2 regions of the Siminovitchia jepli genome follow, and region 1 is predicted to be linked to the other one. Evidence: riboswitches for the same ligand, from Rfam matches in the RefSeq annotation. Region 1 holds a riboswitch; the other holds the start of a gene.

Region 1 (4,406 bases):
TGCAAGTTACCAAAAAGGCCGACGAAGCCATGAATATACCTATCATTACCATGTCAATGGGGAGCCTGGGGGCTCTTAGCAGAATGATCGGATGGTTATATGGATCAGTTGTTACTTTTGGTTTTGGAGTCAAAAATTCTGCACCTGGTCAGATCCCAATTGAGGAATTGCAACAAATGCTGAAAATGTTAAAAAAAACGATGGGGTATAAATAAGCATCTTTTACATTATGAGTAAATAAATACAAAAGCAGGTGGAAAAAACGATACTATTTTCCACCTGCTTCATTTTCATTCTCATTGGGGATCATGAATTTCCCATGACAACTTTAAAGACTCGACAATATAATCCGCCACTTCTTCCGCTGATCTTTCGTCAACTCTTAATTTTGAGTGATTGACTGCATATAATCCTTGGCGCTCATAAAAGAGCTTTTGAATATCATCTATGCTGCGGTCCTGTAAAACAGGCCGACTGTCAATTAAAATGTTTAACCTCTTTTTCCATTCTTCCCAAGCAACATCTAGATAAAAAACAATGCAATTTGTAAGGCAGGCCTTCCTGACCTCATCATTCATAAAAGCGCCGCCGCCAAGCGAAATAACTTTTAATCTTTGTCGGCAATAAGAAACAACGGTATTTTTTTCATATTCCCGAAATTTTTCTTCGCCATACTTTTTGAAAATTTCTGTCGTTGGCAGGCCAAAGTCCCGTTCGATGACTTGATCGATGTCAATAAAACTGCGATACAGCTTTTTGGCAACCATTTCCCCGACAGTAGTTTTTCCTACACCCATAAAGCCTATCAGTACAATGCTTTTCTCCCTTAACGGGGTTTCTCTTGTTATCAACATAGAACACTCTTTCCCGCGTTGTTTATAATATGTATTAAAGTATATTATAGCATGGAAAAAACGTAAACTCCCTATACCCACTTGTTAATGAAACTTACTTCTTTGATGTCATTTTCCATTATAAAACACCATGTATTTCCTTGGACGTCATATTCCTGATAAACGGTCTATTTCTTATAAAATGTATTATAATTTCTGAACTTCCGCTTCCGAAAGCGCTGTCATTTTCACAATCTCTTTCATTGAATAGCCTTCCTGCAACGTTTTTTGGCAATCTCCCGTTGTTTTTTTCTATGCCTTTTTCTACGCCCTCCTCCCTTATTATTTTTCCCATTCGGACCAACTCAATGGCAAGTTGTTACGATCGAGATAGAGCAATTCCTTCGCCTCCTCTGATATGATTTCTGTTTCATGTTTGGCTTCATTGGCATATTTGCCGGCCAAAACAGAATGTACCAAATGAGGAGCGTTGATACATATTCGGCCGGAAATAGCCGGAAGCATCTGTCAACAATGCGCTGGCAATCACGTCCCGGTCATACTGATCAAAGATTTGATAATAATAACGAAACATCCTTTTGGAGAACGAATTTTGGGCTCTGGCTGCATCGGGGCCCCGCCATTATTTTTTTGTGATGGACAAGAATGGGAAAAAAGTATAGAATAAGTTTGATATAAGTGCAGCGGCATAAGTTTTTATTAACCTCATTTAAATGAACATGGATGCCATGAAAAGACAATCCTTATGTGGGCACTTGATTGTCTGGGAGCAAGTAGTGCAACCGACCTGCTTTTTTTGGAGGTCGGTATTTTTGCCGTGTTTTCCCCGGTGTTAAAATTTTTAAAATTTAGATGTCAAAATATTTTGATGCTAAGCTGATAACGGAGCTTTCAGCAAGGAGCAGCGATTATGTTTCAATCGATTTTATCCAATCTTGCCATTATTTTATTGGGTCATTTACTGATGAGCACATTAATGAATTATCGAAAGTGCTTATCGAAAAGCTTGGTATTCATTTGTATCGTGTTACTTTTTTCAGGGGTAATCATTACGATGTTTTATTTGCCGATTCAATTTGGGGAATACAGATTCGATTTAAGGTTGATTCCACTTATATTTTTGGCCCTGTTTAGAGGTTGGAAGGCAACGCTTCCCATCCTGATCATTGTTTCCATTTGGCGTTTATTCATGGGAGGAAATGGTGCGGTCCCTGGCATTATATTTGGGATGATCATCCCAACCTTATTTGCTTTGGCATTTTACAATTCAAATAAAGTCCAAAACGTCAATGTAAAAAAGTTCCTGATCGTAACGGGATGTTGGTTTATTTCTGATTTTCCCATCATATTTATCCTCCCAAATGGAATGGAGGTATTTAAAAATATTTTTTTAATACGGTACATGTCATTTATTGGAGTGGCTTTCATCTATTATACATTTATTTTACTGGCCTATAAAAGTGAGGCTTTAAAAAATCAATTGGAATTTCTCTCCAGTCATGATCCTCTTACAAAACTGCTAAATAGAAGCCGGTTTATCGAAATAGTTGAAGAGAAAATGAATGAAGCAAACATAAATCACTATATTGCCATGATGGATATTGATCATTTCAAACAGTTAAATGATACATATGGACATTTGGCCGGAGACAGTATTTTGATAAAGATTGCATCCATATTTAAAAAGTACGAATGTGAAAATGTAAAGGTTGCGAGATATGGCGGTGAAGAATTTATCTTTTATCAAAAATCTATCAGCACCGACCAAGTGATCAAAACACTTGAAAAAATTCAAGATGAAATCCGTGCTGCTGCATTTCAAATAAATGATGAACTTTCCCTCACTGTTACAGTGTCAATTGGGTTAGCCAAGTTGGAAGATGGTTCTCGGTTACAAGATGTCATTCATGAGGCAGATACTAATTTATACTTGGCAAAGAAAAAAGGCCGGGACCAGTTGATAGGGCCTGGTAAATTGCTCCCGCTTTAACCTGCAGTCAATAACCCTCCCACCTCAAACCTATAGCAAACAGGAGAGGCTGGGTGGGAGATGACGATTAGTTCGGGCCGACAGGATGTACCAGTGCCAGCCGAAGCAACAAGACGATTCGGTCTTGGCTTTATTCCACTTCTTATCAGTGGGGGATAAATAATCCCCCGAGATCCCGTGTTCAATCGAATTGCTGCATACAGAACGTGTCAAAGAGCTCGGTTATGGAGAATTTGCCCGCTGCTGTCTGCCATCGGCGAAGGAGTACTTTGAACGTTATCCCCGTCAGGTTTGCCGATTTCAGGAAAAAGGAAAAATGTTCATAGTTTCATCCAAGCTCCCGCTAAAAAAAACGGGAGCTTTTTTGCCTGTTTAATTTTTGTCCTTTGTTCTATTCACTGCTTGACCGAATACATATTTTAGTAGCGAAAGGTGGAGAAGGAGGATTGGGATGGATGCGGTATTTCATATTTTGCCGGCCAAGGTGAAAGAACTGGTACAAGGGCTTTCCGAAAATATTGTGGAAGAGACGGAAGAAATCCGGTTAAGAGTGAATCGGCCAGTAGAAATTTCATCCAGGGGACTCCCTCATTTTCTCCCATACTTATTTACCAAGAGTGATGCAGAATTACTGATCAGCAAACTGGCCAATCACTCTTTTTATACATTGGATGAAGAGCTCAAAAGAGGGTATGTCACTATCGAAGGCGGACATCGCATCGGGCTTGCAGGGAAAACCCTTTTGGAAAACGGGAATGTCAAAGCCCTGAGACACCTGTCTTCCTTTAACATTCGGATAGCGCGGGAAAAAATCGGATCCGCAAATCCATTTCTCCCTTTTTTATTTGATGGAAATTGGAAGCATACAATGATCATCGGGCCTCCGCAATCGGGAAAAACCACATTGCTGAGGGATATTGCGCGGATAGTATCCGGGGGCTGCCCTGAAAAGGGGATTCAGGCGATGAAGGCAGGGGTCGTGGATGAAAGGTCAGAAATTGCCGGATGTTTACAGGGAGTGCCCCAGCTTCAGTTCGGTCCCCGGATTGATGTATTGGATGCTTGTCCAAAAGCTGAAGGAATGATGATGATGATTCGATCGCTCAGTCCCGACGTACTGATCGTGGATGAAATTGGCAGACAGGAGGATAAAACGGCCATCATGGAGGCGGTAAATGCCGGCATCACCCTGATGATGACGACGCACGGCAAAAGCCTGGAAGATATTAAAAAAAGACCCCTTTTAAAAGAAATTATTGATCAGCAAGTATTTGAACGCTTTCTTGAATTGTCTTCCAAGGGCGAGCCCGGCACGGTTTATTCGATCAGAAACATGGACGGACAGGCAGTGGGAATCCATGTTTAAACTGATTGGGGCAGTACTCATTATATGTGCAACAACTTGGGCGGGAATGGAAGCTTCCAATCATTTCATCAGGCGAACGAAGCAGCTCCGGATAGTCCGGGAATCTTTGCAGGCCCTTGATGCGGAGATCATGTACAATCATACGCCCCTTTTGGAAGCCAGCAGAAAATTGGCTGCTCAGTTACCCCACCCTGTG
Region 2 (4,406 bases), on a different contig from region 1:
GCATCCACATCCGGCTTATCCATTTGTCCCAGAAATTGCCGTGCATAAGCTGAAAGTGATTCCACATATCGCCTTTGGCCTTCTGCATAAATCGTGTCAAATGCCAGCGAAGACTTCCCGGAACCTGATAATCCCGTTACAACTACAAGTTTATCCCTGGGAATCGTGACATCTATATTTTTTAAATTATGGGCCCGTGCACCTTGAACAACTATTTTATCAAGTGCCATCGTCGTTTCATCCTTCCGCTTTAAGCTCCAAAATGGCGTCTCGAAGCTGTGCCGCCCTTTCAAAATCAAGCGCTTTGGCGGCTTCTTTCATTTCTTTTTCCATTGAAGCAATCAGTTTTTCTTTTTCCTTTGTCGATTGTGTTTTCCGTACTGCCTGATATTCGTATTGCTCGGGATCTTCAGCGGCAATCGTCGCACGAATGACATCGCGAATATCTTTTTGTATCGTAGCGGGGGTAATACCATGTTTTCGATTGTACTCTTCCTGGATCGCGCGTCTCCGTTTTGTTTCGGAAATCGCTTTTTCCATCGATTCCGTCATATTGTCGGCATACATGATCACATGGCCGTTCGCATTCCGTGCCGCCCGGCCCATCGTTTGGATCAGCGAGCGTTCGGAACGGAGGAACCCTTCCTTATCCGCATCAAGGATGGCTACAAGCGAAACTTCCGGAATGTCAAGCCCCTCCCGGAGCAAGTTGATGCCCACAAGGACATCAAATTTGCCGACACGCAAATCCCTTATAATTTCAATCCGCTCAAGCGTTTTAATTTCCGAATGTAAATACTGTACTTTTACCCCGACTTCCTTCAAATAATCCGTCAAGTCTTCGGCCATTTTTTTCGTCAGTGTCGTCACGAGGACCCGCTCATTTTTTGCCGCCCGGTCATTGATTTCACCAAGCAAATCATCGATTTGGCCCTCAATTGGCCGGACATCGATCGTTGGATCCAACAGTCCGGTCGGACGGATAATTTGCTCCACCATTTTTGGTGTTTTTTCCAGCTCATAAGGGCCCGGCGTGGCTGATACAAAAATTGCCTGTTTAATGTACTGCTCAAATTCTTCAAATTTGAGCGGCCGGTTATCAAGCGCAGACGGGAGCCGGAAACCGTGGTCAACGAGCACCTGTTTCCTGGCCTGGTCCCCGTTATACATGCCGCGGATTTGCGGAAGCGTAACGTGTGATTCATCAATGACTATTTGGAAGTCATCCGGAAAATAGTCCAGCAAAGTGTACGGTGTTGCGCCCGGCGGCCTGAGCGTCAAATGGCGGGAATAGTTTTCAATCCCTGAGCAAAAGCCCATTTCCCGCATCATTTCCAAATCGTACCGGGTTCTTTGCTCGAGACGCTGGGCTTCAAGCAATTTATCCTCCGCACGCAATTCAGCCAAACGTTCTTCCAGTTCCTCCTCAATATTTTTAATGGCGATTCTCAATTTCTCGTCCCCTGTCACATAGTGGGAAGCTGGAAAAATGGCGGCATGTTCGCGGTCGCCCACTATTTCCCCCGTGAGGGCATCGACCACCCGAATCCGGTCGATCTCATCCCCGAAAAATTCCACCCGGATGCATTGCTCCTCCCGCGCAACCGGGAAAATCTCCACGACATCCCCGCGGACCCGAAAGGTTCCATTCGTAAATTCGATATCATTGCGGGCGTATTGAAGATCCACCAGCCTGCGAAGGAGCTGGTTTCTTTCAATTTCCATGCCTGTCCGGAGAGAAAGCACGTGCTCACGGTATTCTGTCGGGGAACCGAGTCCGTAAATGCAGGAAACACTGGCGATGATGATGACATCTCTGCGCTCGAACAATGCGGACGTTGCCGAGTGCCTGAGCCTGTTGATCTCGTCATTGACACTAGAGTCTTTTTCAATAAATGTATCTGTCTGGGGAACGTAAGCTTCAGGTTGATAATAATCATAGAAACTGACAAAATATTCAACGGCATTGTTCGGAAAAAACTCTTTAAACTCACTGTAAAGCTGGCCGGCAAGCGTCTTGTTGTGGGCAATGACGAGCGTCGGTTTGTTGACTTCTTGAATGACGTTCGACACCGTAAACGTTTTTCCCGTCCCCGTTGCGCCCAAAAGCGTCTGATATTTTTTTCCGGAACGGATTCCCTCAACAAGCTGTTCGATCGCTTTTGGCTGATCGCCGGCCGGCTTATACTTTGATACTATTGCAAACTGGTTGATCAAAGCCGGCAGCCTCCCATTATTTCCCATATATTTATATTGATCTTCCGACTGTTAAAACAAACATTCGGAAAGGTAATTTGTAAAAATCACATACAATCATTTTAACACAAAACATGGTTTCATCACCAGTTTAAGCGAACGTATTTTCGATTCGAATGCTGTTCAGCCTTTTTAAAGTGCCCAGGGACACACAAACAATGTGATTTTCGACTATTTATCATAAATTTCGGCAATTTTCGTTGTAAATAAAAAAATTGGATGTTAAAATATGGATACATCTATAAGTACCTTTCGATAATGGCAAACTTGATGAAAATCAGGGACGCAAAGCCACGGGCCTACGGGAAAGCTATGGCAGCCGGGTTACCGAAAAAGGTTGGATATGGAAATGGCGAATTACCGCATCATTTCGTCCACTTTTCCATACAACAAAAATCCGCCTTTTTTATCTGGTGGATTTTTTTATTTGGGGGTGACACGACGATAAAGCCGTTTGTCGATTTCCATTTATATAAAGAAAAAGCAAATGATTCGCAATGCGGGAAAATAGGGCCTAAGCGCAGCCGACGATAAAACCCGAAAAACAAACGATGGATCATACACACTCATTGCACCTTAGTATGCTGCAAAAAGGTCCAATATGTTTCGTAGTATTGAAAGAAGGGGCAAAATTGAACTTTATTATGAGGTTATTGAATAGGAAAAGGCGGCAAATACGAAGGCAGCCCATAAACTTGAAAGAAATTTTTACTGTTGCGTTCCAGCATTCGGAAAATGCAATTTGTCTATTCGACAATGAAGGCAGCATCATATTTTGCAATCAAAAAGGGCATGAGCTGTTAAATATTCCAGACATCGAAAATCCGGATGCCCAAAAAAAATTTCATCATATTTTTTCATATTTCAACATGGATGATGCCTTTGGCCGATCTGTCCAATTGGGTGAGGCGTCGGTCTATGGACAGGACAATCAACTGTTGAACATTGAACTTACATTTATCCCGTTAACCCTTGATGATGGTCTATCGGGAATTGTCGTCATCATCAAACCGAATAAATATCAGCAGTTTGATTATTTGACTGGCATCCAGGGGTATTATTACGCCAAAAAATATATAAATCAGCGGCTTTCACGGGTAAATCAACAAGACACCTTTGCTTTTTTATATGTAAATATTGATGAATTGGACCACGTGATGGACGTATACGGACTTGAAACAGGGGAAAAAGTGGCCAAATCAATCGTTTCACATATTACCGGTTTGTATGACGACGACGATATCGTTTTCCGGATTGAAGAAAATACCCTTGGCATTCTCCTAAAGCGTCCGGTCGCTCCCAACCATTACATTTCCGAAGCTAAAAAACTGATCAATCATATTGAAACTCCCTTCAACATAAACCATCATGACATTCACTTTACGGCAACGATCGGGGGAAGCGTGTTTCCTTATGACGGAAAAGATTTCAATACATTGTTTAAAAAAGCGCGCATCGCATTGAAACAGGCCAAAGAACTGGGAAACGGAAACTTCCAATTTTATTTGCCCGAGATGAAAACGGAATCGCTGAAAAAATTTGAGTTGGAAGCCGACTTGCTAAAAGCCATACAGCATGGGGAGCTTTATGTGGAATACCAGCCAAAAATTGACATCCATACACAAATGGCAATTGGAGCAGAGGCACTCATCCGTTGGGAACATCCCGTTAAAGGGAATGTGTCTCCCGCAGAGTTTATTCCGGCAGCCGAGGAAAATGGGAAAATCATTCAGCTCATTGATGATTTTGTTATTCGCACGGTTTGCCGACAAATCCGGCAATGGAAAAAAGAGCAGGTCCCTTTTAAAAAAATTTCCATTAACTTGTCTGCAAAAAGCTTTTTGAAAAATGACCTGATCGACAGGATTTCGCATTACTTGGAGGAGTATTCTGTAAATCCGTCATCCATTGAGGTGGAGTTGACAGAAAGTTCCTTGTTACAATCGAGCGAACTCATAAGAAGCCAACTGGCAAAACTGGCGGAGATGGGGATCAGCATTGCTTTGGACGATTATGGGACTGGCTTTTCATCCATACACTACTTAAAAAAGTATCCGTTTCATACGATTAAAATTGACAGATCTTTTATACATAACATCGTTCACAGTGCTGAAGATGCGATGATCGTTAAGTTCATCATTGAGTTGTCG

The links. Region 1 has a riboswitch for cyclic di-GMP ahead of AB1L08_RS03315 (diguanylate cyclase). Riboswitches for the same ligand answer to the same signal wherever they lie in the genome.
Region 2: it holds a riboswitch for cyclic di-GMP, as region 1 does, so the genes downstream of both, AB1L08_RS20235 (sensor domain-containing protein) here and AB1L08_RS03315 (diguanylate cyclase) in region 1, are expected to answer to the same signal.

What each region holds. Positions count from the first base shown of each region.
Region 1 covers NZ_JBFEGN010000003.1:94,570-98,975, reverse strand. Annotated here, with positions in the region: gene aroD (type I 3-dehydroquinate dehydratase) at 1-215, shown strand, start outside; gene AB1L08_RS03325 (shikimate kinase) at 297-854, opposite strand; gene AB1L08_RS03320 (hypothetical protein) at 973-1,188, opposite strand; cyclic di-GMP riboswitch class II at 1,567-1,651, shown strand; gene AB1L08_RS03315 (diguanylate cyclase) at 1,765-2,844, shown strand; gene spoIIIAA (stage III sporulation protein AA) at 3,296-4,210, shown strand; gene spoIIIAB (stage III sporulation protein SpoIIIAB) at 4,203-4,406, shown strand, end outside.
Region 2 covers NZ_JBFEGN010000111.1:4,359-8,764, forward strand. Annotated here, with positions in the region: gene uvrA (excinuclease ABC subunit UvrA) at 1-230, opposite strand, end outside; gene uvrB (excinuclease ABC subunit UvrB) at 238-2,217, opposite strand; cyclic di-GMP riboswitch class I at 2,507-2,588, shown strand; gene AB1L08_RS20235 (sensor domain-containing protein) at 2,952-4,406, shown strand, end outside.